One region of the Pseudoduganella sp. HUAS MS19 genome, then DNA from elsewhere that is predicted to be linked to it. Evidence: predicted binding sites of a transcription regulator. Region 1 holds the regulator's gene; the other holds the start of a gene.
The links. The regulator FNR, encoded in region 1, switches genes on or off when oxygen is low (the NO sensors DNR and NnrR bind a similar motif). The targets are predictions, from matches to a motif close to TTGATNNNNATCAA.

Region 1 (11,351 bases):
GGTCTGGTCCAGCAGCGTGCTGACTGCCAGCAGGCTGTTGCCGATCGGAGTGTTCAGTTCGTGCGCCACACCGGCGACCAGCGAACCGAGGGCTGCCAGCTTTTCGCTGCGCACCAGCTCCTCCTGGGCGCGCTGCAAGGTGCCCAGCGAGTCGGCCAGCTCGCGGTTGGTGTCGGCAATCTGGCGCGTGCGCACATTGACCAGGTCTTCCAGTTCCAGCTCGCTGCGTTTGCGCTCCGTGATGTCGGTGGAAACCCCGCCCAGCGCCCAGATGTGGCCGAATTCGTCAATCAGGGGGAACTTCTCGGAAATGTAAGTGCGTGGGCCGCCTACTGTGCCGCCGGAGGTTTCTTCGTGGCTCGAAGCGCGGCCGCTGGCCAGCACGGCGCGGTCGGCCTGGCGGATCGCCTGCGCCATGTCGCGGCTGAACAGGACCTCGTCGGTATTCCCGAGCGGCTCGGGCGAACCGGGCGGCAGCAGCATGCGGAAGCTGTGGTTGACCATCAGGTAGCGGCCATCAAGATCTTTCACATAGATCACGGCCGACGATTTTTCGACAATGTTGGTGAGCAGCGCCTGGCTGCGGCGCAGTGCCGCGTCGCGCGCTGCGATCGTGGCCAGCATGGCGTTGAAGGCGCTGGCCAGGCGGCCAACCTCATCCCGGCTGGTGACGGGCGAGCGCAGGTCGAAGCGCTGTTCGCGTGTGACGCGGTCAGCCACGGCGGACAGCGCCAGCAGGGGTTGCGTGACGAGGCGGCGTGAGCCCCAGGCGTACAGGATGCCGCCAAACGACAGCGTGAGCAGCACTACGCCGAGCACCAGGCCGTACTGGCGCAGGCGCTCCAGCACCGACGGCAGGTGGTAGTCGGTCCCCAGGTAGCCCACCAGCTCACGCTCGAAGCGGATGGGGGACAGCACTGACAATGCGTAGCCATCGAAGCGCTGGCCCTTTCGTTCCAGTTCCGGCGACCATTCGCACGCAGCCGCGGGAGAGCGGCCGAACCGGGCGAAGACACGATGGTCGGCAGTAAACAGGCAGGCCTGGGAGAGTTCGGCGCTGCTGCGCAGCGCTTCGAGCTTGCGGGCGGCGCTGCTGCGGTCGCCGAAGTTGAGCTCGGCATTGAAGTTCAGCGCGAACAGTTCGCTGCGCAAGGTCAGGTCCTGCACGATCCGCGGGCGGGCGACCAGCAACTCGTAGCCGGCCAGGGCGACCAGTGCCGCCAGCATTGCCGCAACCGTCGTCAGGACCGACACCAGCAAGAGCTTGCGCTGGAGTTCGAGATCGCGGAAGAAGCCCTGGAAGCTTTTCATCTGGGTGTGGCCCATTTGCACCGGAGTAACTATCTTAGCTCAAGCGCCGCGGGCGCTACAAGCATGCGACATTGCGATGTAATTATTGCTATGTTTGGCGTATGACAGAACAGCAAGCAGGCAGCGAAGGCGGGCAGCCGCCACCCGAACCGGCACAATCGCCGCCGCCGCAGCAGCAGGCGGGGGCGCAGCCGCACGCGCGCGCCGAGGCGGCCCCGCGCGCAAGGCTGCCCGAATGGCAAGGCCCCGTGTTCTGGATGGCATGTGGCGCATTGCTGGCGGGTCTGGCGGCAGGCGCTGTCGTGCTGGCGCAGCGGGTAGGCATCGAACGGGACTTGATGGCAGTCGCCACGACGCTGCCGGCCCATGCAGCCAAGGCTGGCGTGCCGCCCGCCACCGAGGCTGGGCCTAAGCCGGACCGCACTGCGCCTGAGCGCGAGAGCGCAGACACGGCCGGTCCAGCCGCGCTGTCGGGCGCGTCCGGCGAACAGCCTGCCATATCGGGCAGCGCCGCTAGTCCCGAGGCGAAGCCGGCGATGCGCCACCGCACGCGCAGCGCTTCGCCCGTGGTGGCGCAGCATGGCAGCAACAAGGTGGCGCCGCGCAAGAGGACCGGCGCACGCCGCAAGGCCATCGCCGATACCGGGAAGTATTCGGAAGTATTCAAGCGCTGCCCACCGCCTGGGCAGGCCGGTGCGGTAGAGTGCCGCCGCCACATCTGCAACGGCGCCGAAAGCGAAGGCCCGGCGTGCCGGCCATACCGGGGCAAGCTGCGCTAAGGGGCTGTTTCAGGGTGGACGTGGCGCAGTTGCGGTTCCTTGTCCTGCAGGCTGCGGCGCGGCGCCTGGCAGCGGCCATTGCGAGACGGGCCCTAAGCGACTGGGAGTGAGATGAATGAGCGCTGCCGTTCGGCCAGTTCCTGGCAGGCCAGGCAAGCGGCGGCAGCGGGTTGGGCCTGCATGCGCCCTGCGGAAATCGCCGCGCCGCAGCGCAGGCACTTGCCAAAGGTCCCATCCTGCAAACGCCCGAGGGCGGCATCGATCGCCGCCACTTCGGCGGAATCGCGGCCAGCCAGCACCTCGCGCCGCTGGCGCAGGACGGCAGTCCAACGGTCAATTTCTTCAGGTAGCATGGCCGGTCTCCACTTTTGGGCCACTTTAACGGGCATCTTCTGCCGCGTCACCAGTACCACTTGACCTAGGTCAAGTTTGAGCAAGTTATTCCGGGGCGGGTACATTTGGCCCCTTGCCGCATTGAACGCTACAATCATAGGATGACAGGATTTGACGACCGACAGGACCCGGCCTTGACACATTCAACGATTGCGGAACGCAGCCTGCAATGGCTGCTGGCATCGGCGACCGACGCGATGCTGATCATCGACAGGGCCGGCCAGCTGCTGCTGGTCAACCCCGCGCTGGAAAGCCTGTTCGGCTACGGCCCGGGCGAGCTGCAGGGCAAGTCGCTGGAAACGCTGATACCGGAACGCTTTCGTCACGGCCATGTTGGCCTGCGCGGCAGTTACTTCGAGCGCCCGCATCCGCGCGCCATGGGCGCCGGTTTCGAACTGTTCGCAACGCGCAAGGACGGCACCGAGTTCCCGGTCGAAGTAAGCTTGTCGCCGCTGCAGGACAACGATGTGCAGCCGATGGTGATGGCGACCATCCACGACATCAGCGCCCGCAAGAAGGCCGAACACGCGCTGCAGGAAAGCGAGGCGCGCATGCGCGCCATCTTTGAAACCGCCGTGGATGCCATCATTACGATCGACGAGCACGGCATCATCGAGCGCGTCAACCCGGCCGCCGAGCGCATGTTCGGCTACCCGGAATCGGAGGTCCTGGGCCGCAATGTCAAGATACTGATGCCGGCGCCGCACCGGGAAGCGCATGACGGCTACCTGCATCACTACATGACGACCGGCGAGAAGCGCATTATCGGCAAGGGCCGTGAAGTGCAGGGCTTGCGCCGCGACGGCAGCATCTTCCCGATGGATCTGGCGGTCACCGAAATGTGGCTGGGCGGCCGGCGCATGTTCACTGGCCTGGTACGCGACATCACGGAGCGCAAGCACGCCGAAGAAAAGGCGCAGCAGCTGCTGCAGGAGCTGACCAGCGCCAACGAAGAACTGACCAACTTTGCCTACGTCGTGTCGCATGACCTGAAAGCCCCGCTGCGCGGCATCGGCTCGCTGGCCGACTGGCTGGCGCACGACTACGCCGACAAGTTCAATGAAGAGGGCAAGGAGCACATGCGGCTGCTGATCAACCGGGTGCACCGTATGGGCGCCCTGATCGACGGCATCCTGCAATACTCGCGCGTTGGCCGCATCAAGGAAGCCGTGGTGCCGGTGCAGCTTGAACAACTGGTGGCGGAAGTAGTCGACCTGCTGGCCGTGCCGGCGCATATCAAGGTCAGCGTCATGCCGGGCATGCCTGCCGTGACAGGCGAGCCGACCCGCATCCAGCAGCTGTTCCACAACCTGGTGTCGAATGCAGTGAAGTACATGGACAAGCCGCAGGGCGAGATTGAAGTGGGCTGGGCCGACGAAGGCGGCCAATGGCGTTTCCATGTCCGTGACAACGGCCCCGGCATCGCCGAGCGGCATTTTGAACGGATTTTCCAGTTGTTCCAGACGCTGGCCCCGCGCGACCGCGTTGAAAGCACCGGCGTCGGCCTGGCGCTGGTGAAAAAGATCGTAGAGATGTACCAGGGCAGGGTGTGGCTGGAGTCCGAGCTGGGCAAGGGCACCACCTTCTATTTCACCTTGCCAAAGAAAAGAAAGAGCAAAGCATGAACAATACGAGCAAGCCCATCCTGCTGGTGGAAGACGACCAGGTCGACGTCATGACCATTTTGCGCGCACTGAAGGAGGTCCACGTCGGCAACCGGGTAGTGGCAATGGAAAATGGCGAGGCCGCGCTGGAGTACCTGCGCGAGCCCGGCAGTGAACAGCCTTGCATCATCCTGCTGGACCTGAACATGCCGATCATGAACGGCATCGAGTTCCTGCAGAACGTCAAGCAGGACCCGCTGCTGCGCCGCATACCGGTCATCGTCCTCACCACATCGGAGGAACAGCAGGACAAGATGCGCAGCTTCGACCTGGGCGTGGCGGGCTACATGACCAAGCCGGTCGACTACCGCCAGTTCGTCGAGGTTGTGCGCTCGATTAACCTGTACTGGACCATCAGCGAGCTGCCATGAGCACGGTAAGGGTCCTTATCGTCGAAGACGATATCGTCGACCGTATCGCCTGCCGCCGTGCTTTCGCGCAGGCGCCGGGCTTCAGCTGTGAACTGCTGGAAGCGGAAAGCGGGCAGGAAGGGCTGGACATCGCCTTGCGCGAAGCGCCCGACTGCATCCTGCTCGACTATCACCTGCCGGACCTGACCGGGCTCGAATTCCTGGCCCGTCTTGCGGCCGACCGGGGCGAGCCGCAGCCGAACATCCCGGTGATGATGCTGACCGGCGCCGACAGCGCCACCGTTGCGGCCGAGGCCATGCGCCGCGGTGCACGCGATTACCTGGTGAAGGACAGCGATGGCCGCTACCTCGATTTCCTGGCCGGAGCCATTGACCGGCTGTTGCGCGAACAGCGCCTGATCGACGAGAAGCAGCAGGCCGAACGTGTGTTGCGCCAGTCGCAGAAGGAACTGCGCGAATTGGCCGCCTACCAGGAAAAACTGAAAGAGCACGAGCGCACCCGGATCGCGCAGGAGATCCATGATGAGCTCGGCGGCCTGCTGACCGGCATCAAGGCCTACATCTCGGTCGCCATCGAGCGCGGTGGTGAGCAAGCGGACCCGCTGCTCAAGGATGCGGCCAAGCTGGCGCAGGATGCGATCGAAACCGTGCGCCGCGTGATCACCGACTTGCGGCCTAGCGTCCTGGATCAGTTGGGCATCTGGCCGGCACTCGAATGGTACGCGGAGCAGGTGGCCCAGCGCAGCGGCCTGCAATGCACCTGCAGTATCGCGCCCGAAGCGCAGGCGCTGGAGCTGGATGCCGAGCGCAGCACGATGTTGTTCCGGGTCGCGCAGGAAGCGCTGACCAATGTGGTGCGCCATGCCGAAGCCAGCGAGGCGCGCGTGATCGTGGACACCGACGGCGCGAACGTGGTGCTGCGCGTGGAAGACAACGGCAAGGGCATCGAAAGCGCCGGGCTGTCGGACCGCGAATCCTGGGGCCTGTTCGGCATGCATGAACGAACGCGCCGCTTCGCCGGCGAATTGACTATCAGCGGCAAGGCCGGGCAGGGCACCACCTTGCAGCTGCGCCTGCCTTTGGAGGACAAGAATGGGTGACAAGATCACCGTTTTGCTGGTCGACGACCATGCGATTGCGCGCAACGGCGTGCGCCTGATGCTGGGCACTGCGGCCGACATCAGCGTGGAGGGCGAGGCGGGGACTGCGGTGGAAGCCATGCAACGCGTGGGGGAACGCAGTTTCGACGTGGCGCTGGTCGACATCAAGATGCCGGGCAAGAACGGGCTGGACCTGCTCAAGACCCTGCGCAGCGAATGCCCGCGCATGGCGGTGCTGGTGCTGAGCACCTATTCGGAAGAGATTTATGCGGTGCGGGCGCTGAAATCCGGGGCCTCGGGCTACCTGACCAAGGATGCACCGACTTCGACACTGATCGAGGCGGTGCGCAAGGCCGCCTCGGGCGGCAAGCATGTCAGCCCGGCCTTGCTTGAAAAGTTGGCAACACTGGTTGGTGGCGGCCCCAGCGGCGACCACGAAGAGCTGTCCAACCGCGAGCTGGAAGTATTCAAACTGATCGCCCAGGGCGAGTCGTTGGTGCGGATAGGGGAAAAACTGCACCTCAGTCCTAACACCGTGACAACCTATCGCAGCCGCATCCTCGAGAAGATGGGCATGTCCAGCAATGCCGAGCTGACCCGCTACGCCCTCGAGCATGGCCTGATCTGAATCGCTGTAGGGGAACCACTACAGCAACTACACAGGATGCTTGATACCGGGAAATGATGCCGGGCGCGATACTGCTTCCATCGAAAACAAGGAGCAGCTAAATGAGCCCGGTCATCCCAATCACCCCTGCAAACGCCGCCAAATCCTGCGCACCTGTCGCAGCAAAATGCTCGCTGTGCAGTTTCAACCGCCTTTGCTTGCCTCAGGGCCTGGCCGATGACGATGTGGCCCGCCTTGACCAGATCATCTCGCGCCGCCGCCGCGTGAACCGCGACGAGCCGCTGTACAAGACCGGCGACAGCTTCCACAGCCTGTATGCCGTGCGCTTCGGCCACTTCAAGACCGTGCAGGTAAACCAGCGCGGCGAACAGACGATCGGCGGCTTCCACATGGCCGGCGACCTGCTGGGGATGGAAGCCATCGGCAATGGCCAGCACTCCTGCAATGCCGTGGCACTGGAAGACAGCGAAGTCTGTGAGATCCCTTTCAACCGGCTGCAAGAGCTGGTGATGCAGATCCCCGGCCTGCTGCAGCAGTTCCACCGCACCATGAGCCGCGAGATCCAGCGCGAGCAGTCGGTGATGCTGTTCCTGAGCCATATGCGCGCCGAGCAGCGCCTGGCAATGTTCCTGCTGAACCTGGCCGGCCGCTACGCCCAGCGCGGCTACTCGTCGACCAGCTTCCAGCTGCGCATGTCGCGTGAAGACATCGGCGGCTACCTCGGCCTGACCGTGGAAAGCGTGAGCCGCCAGTTGGCCCGGCTGCGCCAGGACGGCTCGATCGTCCTGCAAAACCGCGACTTGCGCATCACCGACCGCTCCAAACTCGAGGCCATGTCTTCAGGCGGCATGGCGCAGGAGCTCGCGGTGGCTTAAGCCACGCACCGTTTTTCTCACCTGTAGGGGGTGTATGGGGCAGCTCTCGCTGCCCCTTTTTTCTTGTTTATTGCGCGAAGACTTCTTTGGCGGCCAGCAGCCCGTTAAGGGCGGCGGGGAAGCCGGCATAGACTGCCATTTGCATGATGGTCTCCACAATCTCGTCCCGGCTTACGCCGACGTTGAGGGCGGCGTGGATGTGCACTTTGAGCTGAGGTGTGGCGTTGCCCATGGCGGTCAGGGCCGCCACCACGGCGATCTCGCGCGATCTCAGATCCAGGCCGGGGCGCGAATAGATGTCCCCAAAGGGGAATTCGATCAGGTAGCGGGCAAAGTCCGGGGCGATATCTTCCAGGCTCTGCACGACACGCTCGCCGGCCTGGCCGTCGACTTCACGCAGTTTTGCGAGCCCGCGTTCGTAGCGGTTTTCCATGTTCATCAGCGTTTCCTCCATCGGTGGTGGTTGGATTCGACGCCAGGGACTGCTCCAGCGAGCGGTAATACGCGATCTTGGCCTGCAGCGATGCAGCGGATTGCCGCATCGCCTCGATTTCGGCAAGAACGTCCTGCATGTGCTCCTCCAGCAGCCGGCGCCGTGCCGGCACCGTCGAGTCCCCGGCGCCGCGAAGCTTGGCGAACGATTGCATTTTGCCGATTGGCATATGGGTCGTTCGCAAGCGCAGCAGGAATTCGATCCAGGCAAGGTCCGATGCCAGGTAGCGCCGCTGGCCACCCGCCGCCCGATTGACCGGGGCTATCAGCCCGATTCGCTCGTAGTAGCGGAGGGTATGTGCCGTGAGGCCGGTGCGCTTGGATACTTCGTCTATGCTCAGGTGCGATTCCATGGGGGGATCGTAAAAGTTTGAGTGCACTCGAAGTCAAGCACTTTATTACGCCAGCTTCGATGCCGCAACTGCCAGCGCGAGATCCATGGTGTTGATGTGGGCCGCAAGCCAGTCCGGCAAGGTGCGGATGATGCCGCGTGCGGTGGCTTCCTCGTTGTCCTTCAGCAGGCGCAGGACGCGCGCAACCTTCTCGAGCAAGTTGCCGTGGGCGGCGCGGTGTGCCTGGGCGGCGGGATAGGCGATACGCTCCATCAGCCGGTTTTCCTCGCGCAGGTGCTCGAGGATTTCGGCGGCCAGGTCGCGGCAGGCCGTGTCGAAGGCGGGGCGCGGCAGGGCAGCCATCGCCTCCAGCATGTCGAAAACGATGCGGTGCGACTGGTCGAGAACAGGGATGCCGAGCGCGAGGTCGGGGCCGAAGACAATGGAATCCATGCGGTGCTCCAATAGTGTCGAACCGCAATTGTGCCGCCCGGAAACAGGACGGCACATGATCCATGTCAATTTTTACAGGAAGCGGTCCAGGATCTTCTTGCTGTGCTTATCCAGCGCAAACTGGTCGCGGATCAGGAAGTGGATGCCGTGGCTGTCGGACACCAGCAGCGACACGCTGCCGATGCGCCTGATGTCTTCCTCGCCGCGCAGCACGAAGCTGGTTGCGCCGCGGTCGGTGTCGACGGTCCAGGTGGAAGGGCAGGCATAGCTGCCCACCTCCACGATGCGCTGAATCACCGGCATGAACTCGCGCCCTGCCAGTTCTTCGCGCACGATGTCGGCCATCTGCGGCGACAGGTCGGAAATGCGGTCCAGCCAGGCCACTTCCTTGCCGTCGGTGTTGACCAGCGACAGTCCTTCTTCCGGGGCCTGGATGGGAAACGCGCGTACCGGCGATACGCCTTCATGCAGGACGCCGTTGGCGTCGATCAGGTTCAGCTTGCCGAAACTGTCGCGGCTCAAGGAAAAGTTAATCATCTTCACGGCTCTTTGCTTTGTCATCCATGTCGGTATCGACGTTTCGTGCCTGCGCCTGGTAGAGGCGGTAGTAGGCGCCTTCCCTGGCCATCAGTTCTTCGTGCGGGCCTTCTTCGACCACCTTGCCGCGGTCCATCACCACCAGGCGATTGGCCCGCTGCAGCGTGGACAGGCGGTGCGCAATGGCGATGGTGGTGCGGCCGGCCACCAGGTTGTCCAGCGCCTTCTGGATTTCCTTTTCGGTTTCCGAATCGACCGATGCAGTCGCTTCGTCCAGGATCAGGATGCGCGGGTCGATCAGCAGTGCGCGTGCGATCGAAATACGCTGGCGCTCACCGCCCGACAGGCCCTGGCCGCGCTCGCCCACCATCGAGTCGTAGCCTTGCGGCAGGCGCAGGATGAAGTCGTGGGCGTGCGCTGCGCGGGCAGCCTTCATGATCTCTTCGCGGGTCGCTTCCGGCTTGCCGTAGGCGATATTCTCGGCGATGGTACCGAAGAAGAGGAAAGGCTCCTGCAGCACCAGGCCGATGTTGCGGCGGTAATCCGACACCGCGTAATTGCGGATATCCACCCCATCCAGCAGGATCGCGCCTTCGGCCACGTCGTAGAAGCGGCAGATCAGGTTGACCAGGGTCGATTTGCCGGACCCGGAATGACCGACCAGGCCAATCATTTCGCCGGCCTTGATCTCCAGGTTGACGCCGCGGTTGACTGCGCGGTTACCGTAGCGGAAGCCGACTTCGCGCAGGGTGATGTCGCCCTTGATCTTCTCGACCTTCACCGGCTGCGCCGGGTCCGGCACGCTTGAAACGTGGTCCAGGATGTCGAAGATGCGCTTGGCGGCGGAAGCGGATTTCTGCGTCACCGACACGATGCGGCTCATGGAGTCCAGCTTGCCATAGAAGCGGTTGGCGTACAGGACGAAGGAACTCAGCACGCCAACGGTGATGTTGTGCTTCGAGATCATCCAGATGCCGAACACATAGATCACCAGGATGCCCAGTTCGGTCAGGAAGGACACGGTCGGCGAGAACAGCGACCACACTTTGTTCAGTTTGTCGTTGACGGCCAGGTTATGCTTGTTGGCAGTACGGAAGCGGGTCGCTTCGCGGGTCTCCTGCGCAAAGGCTTTCACCACGCGGATGCCGGGAATGGTATCGGCCAGCACGTTGGTCACTTCGCCCCACACGCGGTCGATCTTTTCGAAGCCGGTGCGCAGCCGGTCGCGCACCAGGTGGATCATCCAGGCGATGAACGGCAGCGGCAGCAGCGTGGCGATGGCCAGCCAGGGATCGATGGTAAACAGGATCACGCCGGTCATGACGATCATCAGGACATCGGAGGCGAAATCGAGCAGGTGCAGGGACAGGAAGACGCAGATGCGGTCCGATTCGGAGCCGATGCGCGACATCAGGTCGCCGGTGCGCTTGCCGCCGAAGTATTCGAGCGACATGCGTAGCAGGTGCTCATACGTCGTGGTGCGCAGGTCGGCGCCGATGCGTTCGGACACCAGTGCCAGCACATAGGTCTTGGCCCAGCCAAAGATCCAGGCCAGCACGGCGGCGCCGGTGAGGGCTGCCATGTACTGGACTACCAGCATGTGTTCGACGGGCTTGCCGTTCTGGTACGGGATCAGCACATTGTCCGTCAGCGGCATGATGATGTACGGCGGGATCAGGTGCGCGCCGGTGGAGAGCAGCATCATTGCAAAGCCGAGCGCCAGCTGCCATTGGTATGGCTTGGCAAAGCGCCACAGGCGGAACAGGGTCCAGGTGGAGGGCGGCGTGTGGACGACCTTGGTGCACACCGGGCATTCCTCCTGGTCCGCTTCCAGCGGCGCCTTGCAGGTGGGGCAGGAGTTCTGTTCGACCTGCTGCAGCGGCTTGCCATGGATGTGCGCTTCCAGCAGGCGCGGGAAGTTTTCGGACAGGCGGATCGCCAGCAGGTTCTGGCCCAGCGTGAAGCGCCATGCGGCAAGGCGCTGCGTGTCATCCACCAGCTCAAGGTGGCCCACGCCGGCGTGGTCGTGCAGTTTTAGCGACATGCCGGCACGATAAGTCCAATCGCGCCATACCGTTTCACCGGGTGCACGTGCCATAATGCGGCGCTCCGTGAGGAGCACCAGGCCTTTGTGGAAGTGAAGCTTGGAGTCCAGGTCAACCTCCAGCGCGCCAAGTACGTTTTCTTCGGGGGCAAGCGCTGGCAACTCTGTGCGCCACCTGTCGGGAAGTTCTGTCAGGCTGAGCTCAGAGGAAAGTTGGTTTGTTATCATTGTGGATCAGACTCCGGCACTCTTTGCCAAGTGGCAAGAATTGCGAAACAGTGGGAAAATAGAAGGACGGGCGGAGTATACCGCAAGAGGTACAAGAGCTAAAACATGACAAAAAAGAAAGACATTGAGTTTCTCCGTGTAACA
Region 2 (11,351 bases), 2.5 Mb from region 1:
AGAGCATACGCCCCCTTTGCAGGAATAGCGCATGTCCAGCCCCGCGCGCAGGCCGGCATCCAGGATCGACTCCTTGTCCTTTTCCATGGTAAAGCTGGCGGCGCTGCCGTCCATGATCACGGTGACTTCGGTGAGGTGCGGCGTCGCGTCAGCCTGCACGCGGGGCTTATGCTGGTGCTTTGGAATGCTGGCGGCAAACAGTTCGATCTTGATGTCCGACTTCGGCATGCCAGCCTCCTGCAAGGCGGCGGAAACGCCAAGCATCATGTCTTCCGGACCGCAGATGAAGGCAGTGTCGTAGTCCTTGATATCGATCCAGTGCTGCAGGAATTGCTCGGTCTTTTCCTTCGTGATACGGCCATTGAACAGCTCAATGTCCTGCTGTTCGCGCGACATCACGTAGACGATGTTCAGGCGCTCGAGGTAAGCATCCTTCAGCTCCATCAGCTCCGTCTTGAAGATCACCGACGAGGAAGCGCGGTTCCCGTAGAACAGGGTGAAACGGCTGGTCGGCTCCGTCAACAGCGTAGTCTTGATGATCGACAGGATAGGCGTAATGCCGCTGCCGGCGGCGAAAGCCAGGTAGTTCCTGCATTGCGCGGCGTCGAGCGGCACGTTGAAGTGGCCCATTGGCGGCATCACCTCGATGGTGGCGCCGGCCTTCAGCGACTCATTGGCCCAGGTGGAGAACGTCCCGCCCGGCGTGCGCTTGATCGCCACGCGCAAGGCGCCGTCCTGCACGGCGGAGCAGATCGAGTACGAGCGGCGCACGTCTTCGTTATTGATGCTCGTGCGCAGGGTCAGGTGCTGGCCTTGCTGGTACTTGAAGCTGTCCTGCAGTTCGGTAGGCACGGCGAAAGTGACGGCGATGCAGTCGCGGGTTTCCTGCTGCACCTTGGCGACGGACAGTGGATAGAATTTGCTCATGGTGTCAGTGGCACTTGAAGTAGTCGAACGGCTCGCGGCAATCGAGGCACTTGTACAGGGCTTTGCAGGGCGTCGAGCCGAACTGGCTGGTGATTTCGGTGTGGTTGGAGCCGCAGTGCGGGCAGATCACTTTCGGCGCAGGCACGGCACCGCGCGCGACGCCGGCGCGCAGGGCCTCGGGCGAACCCGTTGCCGGCTGCACCGCATCGATGCGGCGCGGCGCATTTGCGCGAAGGCCGCTGATGTCGACCACCTTCTGCGCCGGCGGCGCGATGCCGTAGCCTTTCAGCTTGGCTTTGCCGGAATCGCTCATCCAGTCGGTCGTCCAGGCCGGTGAAAGGCGGGTGATGATGTCGACCTGCCCGATGCCGGCGTCTTTCAGCGCACCTTGCACCGCTTCGGCGATCACCTGCATGGCCGGGCAGCCGGAGTATGTCGGCGTGATCGTGACAGCGCACGACGAAGAGCCGGTAACCTGCACATCGCGCACGATGCCCAGGTCCACCACGGAAATTACCGGGATCTCAGGGTCGGAAACCTGTTCCAGCAGCGCCCAAACCCGCGCGGCATCGAGCGGCGTTGCGGCGGCGCCCTGGCCTGCCGGGGCTACTCCCGGCTGAAGACTGCGCTGCGGCGCGTCCATCACCACTCCGAACCGGGGTAAGCCCGCTGCAGGAACTGCATCTCGGCCAGCAGGTAACCCAGGTGCTCGGTGTGGCGTCCCTGCTTGCCGCCCTTCTGCATCCAGGCATCGGCCGGCGGCATGGCCAGCGTCGCCTCGCCGAGGATGTCCGAGACATGCGACAGCCACTGTTCGCGCAGCATGGCGGCCGGCGGCGCAACACCTTCGGCCACCATGGCCTCATCGATGGCGTCGTAATTGAATACTTCGCCGGTGTACATCCAGAGTTCATCGACCGCAGTCTGCGTGAACTGGTGCGAAGCATCGGTGCCGTCGCCCAGGCGCACTACCAGGTCGCCGCTGCGGCGCAGGTGGTAAGTGACCTCCTTCAGCGACTTCTCGGCGATTTCCGCGATGCGCTGATCGGACGAGCGGGTCAGCGCGCCGATCAGGAAGTAGTGCCAGGTATCGAAGAAGAACTGCCGCACCAGGGTGTGCGCATAGTTCCCGTTCGGCTGCTCGACCAGCAGCACGTTCTTGTAGTCGTGCGCGTCGCGCAGGTAAGCCAGCTTGTCCTCGTCGCGGCCGGCGCCCTCCAGTTCGGCGGCATAGCTGTACCACAGGCGGGTCTGGCCCAGCAGGTCGAGCGACACGTTGGACAGTGCCATATCCTCTTCCAGCGCCGGCCCCTTGCCGCACAACTCGCACAGCCGCTGGCTCAGCACCATGGCATTATCGCCCAGGCGCAGCAGGTAATTGACCTTGTTATCCATGGAGTTCGCCTTACAGGTTCTTCACTTCTTCCGGCATCGGGAAGAAGGTCGGGTGGCGATACACCTTGCTGTTGGAAGGCTCGAACAACGGCCCCTTGTCGGCCGGCGCGCTGGCAACGATATCGGCGGCGCGCACCACCCATATGCTCACGCCTTCATTGCGGCGCGTATAGACGTCGCGCGCATTGTTGATTGCCATCTCCGCATCCGGAGCGTGCAGGCTCCCCACATGCTTGTGCGCCAGGCCGTGCTGGCTGCGAATGAAGACTTCCCACAGTGGCCATTCTTTGCTCATCTTGTCTCCTCTCAGGCCGCGGCCCGATCCTTATTGTGTTTGTCGGCGTAGGCAACCAGCGCGTCGCGGAACCAGGCGCCGTCTTCATAAGCTTTGACGCGGGTGCGCAGGCGCTCGCGGTTGCAAGGGCCATTGCCCTTCAAGACCTGGTGGAATTCCTCCCAATCGATTTCTCCGAAGTCGTAAGAGCCGCGCTCCTCGTTCCATTTCAGGTCCGGGTCGGGAATGGTCAGGCCCAGGAATTCGGCCTGGGGCACGGTCTGGTCGACCATGCGCTGGCGCAGTTCATCGTTGGAGAACAGCTTGATGCGCCACTGCGCCGATTGGGCGCTGTTGACGGAAGCGGCGTCGGAAGGACCAAACATCATCAGCGAAGGCCACCACCAGCGGTTCAACGCATCCTGCGCCATCGCCTTCTGCTCCGGCGTGCCCTTGGCCAGCGACATCATGATGTCGTAGCCCTGGCGCGCGTGGAAAGACTCCTCCTTGCAGACGCGGATCATGGCGCGCGAATACGGGCCGTAAGAGCAGCGGCACAGCGGGATCTGGTTAATGATGGCCGAGCCATCCACCAGCCAGCCGATGGCGCCCATGTCCGCCCAGCTCAGGGTCGGGTAGTTAAAGATGGAGGAATACTTGGCTTTGCCGCTGTGCAGGGCCGCTAGCAATTCGTCGCGCGAGACGCCCAGGGTTTCGGCGGCGCTGTACAAGTAGAGGCCATGGCCGGCCTCGTCCTGGATCTTGGCCAGCAGGATGGACTTGCGTTTCAGGGTCGGCGCACGGGTCACCCAGTTACCTTCGGGCAACTGACCAACGATTTCGGAGTGGGCGTGCTGGGAAATCTGGCGGATCAGGGTCTTGCGGTAAGCCTCCGGCATCCAATCCTTCGGCTCGATCTTGACGCCGGCGTCGATGCGCGCCTGGAATGCGCGCTCCTGCGCGTCCATATCTTCTGCGGCCTGGACCTTTTTCAGGCCGGTTTCCACCATTTGTGCGTACATAAGGAGGGCCTCCTTGTTCGGGATAGCTTCATAATACGATACAAAAACTGCTTTGCAAACGAATTTTGTGTGTCATTTAAAAATTCTGTATCCAGATCAATGACAGTGTATAAAATCGGTTCTATGCAAAAAAACCAGAAAATCAATGGCTGGATCGAAGCATTCCTGGCCAGCGACCCGCCACGCTCGAAATCGCTGGTGATGACCATCTTCGGCGACGCCATCGTCCCGCACGGCGGCATGGTCTGGACCGGCAGCCTGATCGAACTGCTGGCCCCCTTCGGCGTCAACGACCGCCTGCTGCGCACCGCCGTATTCCGCCTGGCGCAAGAAGGGTGGCTCGGCGCCCAGCGCGACGGCCGCCGCAGCAGCTACGCCATCACGCCCGATGCCATGCGCCGCTTCAGCCGCGCCTTCCGCCGCATTTACGCCCCGCTGAACGTGCACTGGAACGGCCGGTGGACCCTGGTCCTGGCCACCGACGGCCTCGACGCCCCCGCACGCGGCCAGTTGCGCAAGGAGCTGTTGTGGGAAGGTTACAGCGTGATCGCCCCCGGCATTGCCGGTCATCCCGCCGGCGATGCCGAGGCGCTGGAAGCGCTGCTGTCGCGCCTAGGCCTGCTGCAGAAGGTGTATGTAGTGCAGGCCAGCGAAGTGCCCGGCCTGCGCGCGCGGCCGCTGGGCGAGATGGTGGCGGAAGGGTGGGATCTCAGCGAAGTGGCGGCCGGCTACGAGAAGTTCGTTGCCACCTTCAGCGTATTGCCCGCCCTGCTGGCTGACGCAAACGGGATCGATCCCGAGCAAGCCTTCGTGCTGCGCACCCTGCTGATCCACGCCTACCGCCGCGTGCAGCTGCACGACCCGCAGTTGCCGATCGAACTGCTGCCCGAACCCTGGCCCGGCGCCCGCGCCTACGAACTGGCCAGCCAGCTCTACCGCCAGCTCAGCGCCCCCGCCGAGCATCACATCTTCACCGCCCTGCGCCGCGAAGACCCCAGCGCCCCGCAACCCGAAACCAGCTTCCACCACCGCTTCGGCAGCCTGCAGTAGAGCCCGTGTCAACCTTGGGGTCAGACCCTTTGCTTGCCATAAATGGCAAGCAAAGGGTCTGACCCCAAGGTTGACACGGGCGCGGCCGTAGGGGCTGGTGTATCATGTCGGGCTTCGCGCGCCGCGCTTTATTTTTCCGACAGGACACACAATGTCTATCAAGATCAGCAGCCAGTTCGATGCTGGCGCCATCGATGTGGTCAGCGTTACCTCCGCTGGCGATATCGACGTCAATATCCGCAAGGATTCCCACGCGGACATCATCCAGTGGTTCTATTTCCGTGTTCAGGGCGCGCAGGCCGTGCCGCTGTCCATCCGTTTCCTGAACGCTGGCAAAGCTGCCTATGCCGAGGGCTGGAAGGGCTATAACGCTGTCGCTTCCTACGACCGCGACAACTGGTTCCGCGTCCCGACTTCCTTCGATGGCGAAGTGATGACCATCGAGCACGCGCCGGAGCACGATTCCGTCTACTACGCTTACTTCGAGCCGTATTCGTGGGAACGCCACCTGTCCCTGCTCGATTCCGCGCAATTGCATCCGCTGGCCGAGCTGGTCGACCTGGGCAGCACCGTGGAAGGCCGCGACATGAACCTGCTGGTCATCGGCGACCAGCAGGCCGAGAAAAAGGTGTGGGTTATCGCGCGCCAGCACCCTGGCGAAACCATGGCTGAATGGTTCGTGGAAGGCATGGTCGAAGCCCTGCTCGATGCGTCCAACCCGTATGCCCGCCAGTGCCTGCAGGACGCCTGCTTCTACATCGTGCCGAACATGAACCCGGACGGCTCCGTACGCGGCAACCTGCGTACCAACGCCGCCGGCGCGAACCTGAACCGCGAGTGGAACGAGCCGACCATGGAGCGTTCGCCTGAAGTGTTCCTGGTCAAGGAAAAGATGAAGGAAATCGGCTGCGACCTGTTCCTGGACGTGCATGGCGACGAAGGCCTGCCTTACGTCTTTGTGGCCGGCAGCGACGCCCTGCCGAATTTCACCAGGGAGCAGAAGGCGGCGCAGGACAAGTTCATCGCCGACTTCAAGCTGGCATCGCCGGACTTCCAGTCCGAGTTTGGCTACCCCGATTCGCCTTACACGCCGGAAGTGCTGACCATGGGTTCCCCGCACATCACCCACCTGTTCGGCTGCCTGTCGCTGACCCTGGAACTGCCGTTCAAGGACAACGCCAACGATCCGGACGAACTGGTGGGCTGGAACGGCGCCCGTTCCGCCAAACTGGGTGCGGACGTGCTGCAGCCGGTGCTGCGCTCCCTGCGCCGTTTTTAAGCTTTAGCGCAGCAGCGCCCTGAATGCCTTCGGTATCCACGGGCGCGCTGCCAGCATGATGGTCACGGCGCGGCGCTGTTCCCACGGCAGCCGCGCATCATCCTGGTGCTGCAGCGAGAATTCGTCTGCCACCTGCTTCAAACGGTCCAGCAAGAGACGCGTCGATTGCTGCGACAGCATCACGCTCACCAGCCGCTGCACCTCATGATGGCCGTCGAACCGGCTGTCGAAATAATCGCTGTATGCTTCGTCGCGGAAGAAACCCTGGATCGGCCCATTCGGCAGCCAGCTGAAGGTGCGCGACACCAGCAGCTTGACCTTGTTGTTCGGCTTGAGCATCAGGAAGCCGATCTTGTCCAGTCTTAGCAGGCAGGCCGTCGCTTCGGCGGCGCTGATCTTGTAGTTGGCCACCACTTCTTCAATCGGCACCTGGTTCAGCGCCAGCACCGCCACCACCAGCAGCTTGGTGTCGCTGATGATTTCCTTTTCCTGCGCATAGGTGAGCTGCGAGATCAGTTGCGGCGTGTCGGCGCTGGCTTGCGCCAGTTCGGCGAAATCCATCTCCAGCACCGCCAGGACCTGCTCCAGCCGGTCGAGGGTGAAATTGCGGGCTGCGAACATGCGCTTGATGCTGGGCTCGGAGAGGCCGATCTTCTGTCCGAGGACTGCATAGGTGATGCCGCGTGCCTTGAGCTGGCGCTTGAGCGCGTCGACCAGGCGGATGACGTTGGACATGCTTGAAATTCCCACAATAAGTATCGGAATATGATACCACCAGCATGAGCCGACGCTACAGTGCGCACGACGATTGCCCGGCCGCCGCCGCGGCAGCAAGATGGCCGCTCCTTTAACCTGTGGAGCAAAAAATGAAACGCACCCTGATCGCCGCCCTGCTCGCTGTCGCTTGCGCCAGCAGCCAGGCGGCGGATGGTTCGCAAGCTTTGAGCAAGGGCGTTGGCGGCTTGTCCGCTGTCGTGGTGGCGGGTTCCGTGCTGACCGTGTTTGCCGGCGGTTCGCTGGTGGTCGAATCGGTCGAGGTGATCGGCGAAGGCGTGGTGGTCGTGCTGAAGGCCGTGGGCGACGGCAGCAAGGCCACCGTCGAATTCAGCGGCAAGGCGCTGGAAGGCGTCTCGGTGGCTACCGGCACCGCAGTCAGCGCCGTGGCCATGTCGGCCGGCCACGCGTTGGTAGTATCGGGCAAGGTGATTGCCTTCATCCCGAACGAGTTGGGCAAGGCCCTGCTGCACCATAGCCGCGTGAGCTAAGCCATGAAGCGCCTGCTCCTTTCAGTTTCGTTGGCCTGCGCGATGGCCGGTACGGCCCATGCTGGCCAGCACTGCGAACACAAGCCGCTGTCGGTGGACGAAGTGCAACGCTCGCTGGACCTGGCCCAGCGCAGCATGCGCAAACTCGATGACAGCGGTGCGCAGGTTGCGATCATCGCCCGCGCCGGACAGGACCTGTCGAAGTACGGCCTGCGCTATTCGCACGTCGGCCTGGCGTGGCGCGATCATCCGGCAGGCCGCTGGGTGGTGGTGCAGCTGCTGAACGATTGCGGCACTGCGAACTCCGCGTTGTACAACGACGGCCTGGGCAACTTCTTCCTTAGCGGCCTGTATCAGTACAAATCGCAACTGATCCTGCCTTCGCCGGAGGTGCAGGAACGACTGGAACAGGTGCTGGCATCGCGCACACCCATGCGCCTGCACGAACCGAAGTACAGCATGCTGTCTTATGCCTGGTCGACACGCTACCAGAACTCCAACCAGTGGGTGCTCGAGACGCTGGCCGCCGCCAGTGCCGCGCCGGGCAAGGTGGAAACCCGCGCCGAGGCACAGAAATGGCTGAATGATGCGGGCTTTCGTCCGTCGGGCATCGACATCGGCCTCGGTTCGCGCGTCGGCGCGCGCCTGTTCCGCGCCAACGTCGCCTTCGACGATCATCCGACCGGCCCGCGCATCCGCGGCCACTTCGACACCATTACTGTGGATGAGATCGAGCAATTCGTGCGCAGCTACGACCGCGGCGCACGCGTGATCGAACTGTGACTATTTACGGCTGAGCTTACGCACGCGCGTGACGTGCTGGCGGCGCAGCCGTTCCAGTTCGCGTGCCTGCGGGTACCCGGGCTGGCCGGGAGCGCGCATATGCGGCGGGACAATGGATGGCGCCTCGGGCTCGAAATGCAGCGCAGGCAGGCGCTCAATCTGGCGTTTGCTGGTCATGCTTCATGTTAGGCGCGGGTCCGGGAAGTTGCCAGTTTCGAGCCCGCGCAAAGCCTGTGCTGTGAACTGCGCCGAACATGGGCCTTTCTGGACGCGAACAGGAAGGTATTCGTTTCCCCGCTGGCTTGCGCTTTGCTCCTTAACCCAGGCGCTGCCCGAATGGCCGCGTGTGGTGAGCCACGGAATGCGCTTTGCAAATGATCTCGTAGACCTTGCGCGCTTCGGCGATGGTGTCGAAACGCGGAAGCTCTTCAACGCCTGGCCAAGAGGCGAGCCCGCTGAACATATTCCCCGCCGGAGAAACGCCGAACGCGATCGTGCCTTCGCCCTTGCTGTTTTCGGTCAGTGAGAATTCGCCCAAGGCGCGCAAGTCCAGGGTTTTCATGCGGCGCTTGAATATGCCCGAGCGGATGACGATGCGCTCATTGGTCACCGTATAGTCGATATAGGCACGTTGCCAGGCTTCGACCGCGAAGCGGCCGGCAATCATGTACAGGCCAACCAGCACAAAGGGAATGCCCCACAGGCGGAACAAGAGCGGCGCATTGGAGCTGAAGACGGAATACTCCCAGAACAGCGCAAAGCCGCCCCACAACAGGCTGAATGGAATCATCAGCAAATCGGAAGCGCGCAGCACCAGGCCCTGTCGCGGGGCGCCGCTCCATAAGACGCGTTCATTGGTTGACAGATTATCCATACCGCCATCTTACCCGGCAGGAGTGCCTTCAATTCTGGCAGATTGTCACTTCCAGAAGAACAGTAAGCGTTTCCACCAACTGCGGCCCGACGGCGGTGCGTCGTGTATGTTGGGAACCACAGCGAAGTCCGTTACCAGGCTGACGACGCGGCCATCGGCGCTGTAACCGAAGTAGGAAGCGTAAGGGCCGCTTTCGCCGCCGGCGGGAAAAGTGACGGCATTTTCCGGACCGTCCTGGGGGTCCATGAAGCAGGCTGTTCCCGACTCCAGGCTGTAGCCGAAGACGTCGCCCGGCTTGAGCGTGCGCGCGTCCTGCGCGGCGGTCAGCGCCGGGTACCAATGGGCGACCGGCACGCCGCCAAGCTGTACACGGGCATATGCAATACGTTCGTCGCCGTTTTCCAATCTGGCCATGGCCAGCGTGACGGGATATACCCCGTTCGGCACGCATTGCGTGAATGGCTGCGGCGCACTTTCGGCCTTGGCATCGCCGGCAGCGACCTTGCCGGAGCAGATGGCCAGTTGGCCGGCTTCGGCCAGCGAGAATTGAATGGTTGTCTCTTCAAACGTGAAGCGCTCCGCAGCAAACGCGGAGCGCAGTCCTTCGGGATTGGGCGCATAGCTCATGCGCCCATCATATTACTTTTGAAGACGTGCCAGCAATTCCTTGCCCACCAGCGGGGCCGAAGCGGGATTCTGTCCGGTGATGAGTTCACGGTCGGTCACCATATTGCCCTGCCAGTTGGCGGCCTTGGAGAATTGCAGGCCAGCCTTTTGCAGCGCAGTCTGCGGGTAGAACTTCATCTCTCCGCCGCCCAGCTGGCCCTTGGATGCTTCCTCTTCATCATTGGTGAAGACGGTGACCTTGTAGCCGGAGTAGATCCATTTCGGCTGGGTTGGCGTGGCGCCTTGCGCCAGCTTCATGGTGAAGCCTTTGGCATCCGGCATGGCAGACAGCAGTGCGATCGGGCCATGGCAGACCAGGGCAGTCGGCTTGCCATCCCGGTGGAAAGCTGCCAGCACTTTGCCCAGGGCGGGGCTGGTCAGCAAGTCCTGCATAGGCGCGTGGCCGCCCGGCACATAGACCGCATCGTACTTGCCATAGCCTTGCTGCTCAACGCGCGCCAGGCTGACCACCGGCGAATGGGCGCTGTCGGTCAGGCGCAGTTGCTCCAGCAGCTTGCGGTGCGCATCCAGTGCTGCCTGGTCGCCGCCGAAAAACATGGCGTTGACCGAACCTTTGTCCAGTGTCGGCGCTTTGCCGTTGGGGGTGGCGAAGGTCACCGTGTGGCCCGCATCCAGCAGCATTTTCACCGGCTGCATCAGCTCATTCAGGTAAAAGCCGGTCTGGAAGGTCTTGCCGGCTTTCAGGTCCAGCGTGGCTTCGTCGGACAGCACGACCAGCACATTGCCGGCGTGCGCGTTCAGTGCAGCGGCAGCAAGGGTGATGGCAGCGAGTTTCTTCATCATTGTTGACTCCTTCGTATTCAGGGTTGATGCCGCCACTTTATTCACTACACCGAAGGATATAAACTGTCCAAAACTCACATTATTTTTCCCTTAAAGGCAAAAATGAGTCGCAAATACGACCATCTGAGCGATGTCGAGGCCTTTATCACCGTCGTCGAGCGCGGTTCGATCAGCGCTGCTGCAGTTGCCATGTCTACCACGCCATCGGTTATCAGCCGTTCACTTGCCCGCCTGGAGAAACGTTTGGGCCTCCAACTGCTTCGCCGAACAACGCGCAGCATGGGCCTGACCGACGCCGGCGCGCTCTACCACGAACAAGCTCGCGCTGCCCTGACCATGATCGACGAGGTGGAGCGCGCCGTGCAAAGCCAAGGCGGTGAGGTAAGGGGGCGCATTCGCATTAGCGCCCCCACGACTTACGGTCATTTCCGCCTTCCAGATCAATTACAGCGTTTCAAGCTGCGCTATCCCTCTGTGCGGGTGGATCTCAATATCAGTAATCGCAATGTCGACCTGGCGGCCGAAAAATTCGACTTCGCCATCCGGCAGGGAGAACTGAAGGACAGCAGTATGATTGCGCGCAAACTGGAAGATGCCGAACTGGTCCTCGTATGTTCGCCCTCCTATGTTCAACGACGCGGTCTGCCGCGCGACCTGGAGACGCTGGCGCAGCACGATTGCCTGACCTTCCTGCTGCCACGCACGGGGCGCGCCGTACCCTGGCAGTTCATGCGCAATGGCGATCAACTGGATTGGCCGCCTGCTTCGGCGCTGGAGGTGACGGAAGATGCGCTGGGCGTGGTATCGCTGGCGGAGGCCGGCCTGGGCATATGCCAGACCTTCCGCTTCATCGCACAAGACCGCCTTGAACGCGGCGCGCTGGTGGAAGTATTGCCGGAATTGAAGGGCCGCAGCCGGCCCTTCTCGCTGATCTACACGCCGCAGCGCCGCATGACGGCGGCGGCCCGCGCCTTCATTACTTGCCTCACCGGCCAGCCTTAAGGCTATGAAC

Region 2: the regulator FNR is predicted to act here: its motif matches at 3,705-3,718, upstream of paaX (phenylacetic acid degradation operon negative regulatory protein PaaX).

What each region holds. Positions count from the first base shown of each region.
Region 1 is NZ_CM132133.1:3,359,582-3,370,932, forward strand. It holds gene ACWBU6_RS15350 (ATP-binding protein) at 1-1,311, opposite strand, end outside; gene ACWBU6_RS15355 (hypothetical protein) at 1,413-2,090, shown strand; gene ACWBU6_RS15360 (TraR/DksA C4-type zinc finger protein) at 2,183-2,443, opposite strand; gene ACWBU6_RS15365 (sensor histidine kinase) at 2,618-4,108, shown strand; gene ACWBU6_RS15370 (response regulator) at 4,105-4,518, shown strand; gene ACWBU6_RS15375 (ATP-binding response regulator) at 4,515-5,618, shown strand; gene ACWBU6_RS15380 (response regulator) at 5,611-6,246, shown strand; gene fnr (fumarate/nitrate reduction transcriptional regulator Fnr) at 6,348-7,121, shown strand; gene ACWBU6_RS15390 (carboxymuconolactone decarboxylase family protein) at 7,189-7,560, opposite strand; gene ACWBU6_RS15395 (MerR family transcriptional regulator) at 7,514-7,966, opposite strand; gene ACWBU6_RS15400 (bacteriohemerythrin) at 8,012-8,398, opposite strand; gene ACWBU6_RS15405 (cyanophycin metabolism-associated DUF1854 family protein) at 8,471-8,935, opposite strand; gene ACWBU6_RS15410 (cyanophycin metabolism-associated ABC transporter) at 8,928-11,207, opposite strand; gene ACWBU6_RS15415 (cyanophycin synthetase) at 11,313-11,351, shown strand, end outside.
Region 2 is NZ_CM132133.1:5,876,118-5,887,468, forward strand. It holds gene paaE (1,2-phenylacetyl-CoA epoxidase subunit PaaE) at 1-927, opposite strand, end outside; gene paaD (1,2-phenylacetyl-CoA epoxidase subunit PaaD) at 932-1,570, opposite strand; gene paaC (1,2-phenylacetyl-CoA epoxidase subunit PaaC) at 1,570-2,322, opposite strand; gene paaB (1,2-phenylacetyl-CoA epoxidase subunit PaaB) at 2,333-2,617, opposite strand; gene paaA (1,2-phenylacetyl-CoA epoxidase subunit PaaA) at 2,629-3,618, opposite strand; gene paaX (phenylacetic acid degradation operon negative regulatory protein PaaX) at 3,742-4,668, shown strand; gene ACWBU6_RS26890 (M14 family metallopeptidase) at 4,820-5,947, shown strand; gene ACWBU6_RS26895 (helix-turn-helix domain-containing protein) at 5,951-6,682, opposite strand; gene ACWBU6_RS26900 (hypothetical protein) at 6,814-7,212, shown strand; gene ACWBU6_RS26905 (DUF2145 domain-containing protein) at 7,216-7,995, shown strand; gene ACWBU6_RS26910 (hypothetical protein) at 7,996-8,172, opposite strand; gene ACWBU6_RS26915 (hypothetical protein) at 8,312-8,869, opposite strand; gene ACWBU6_RS26920 (DUF4241 domain-containing protein) at 8,915-9,496, opposite strand; gene ACWBU6_RS26925 (type 1 glutamine amidotransferase domain-containing protein) at 9,509-10,339, opposite strand; gene ACWBU6_RS26930 (LysR family transcriptional regulator) at 10,442-11,341, shown strand.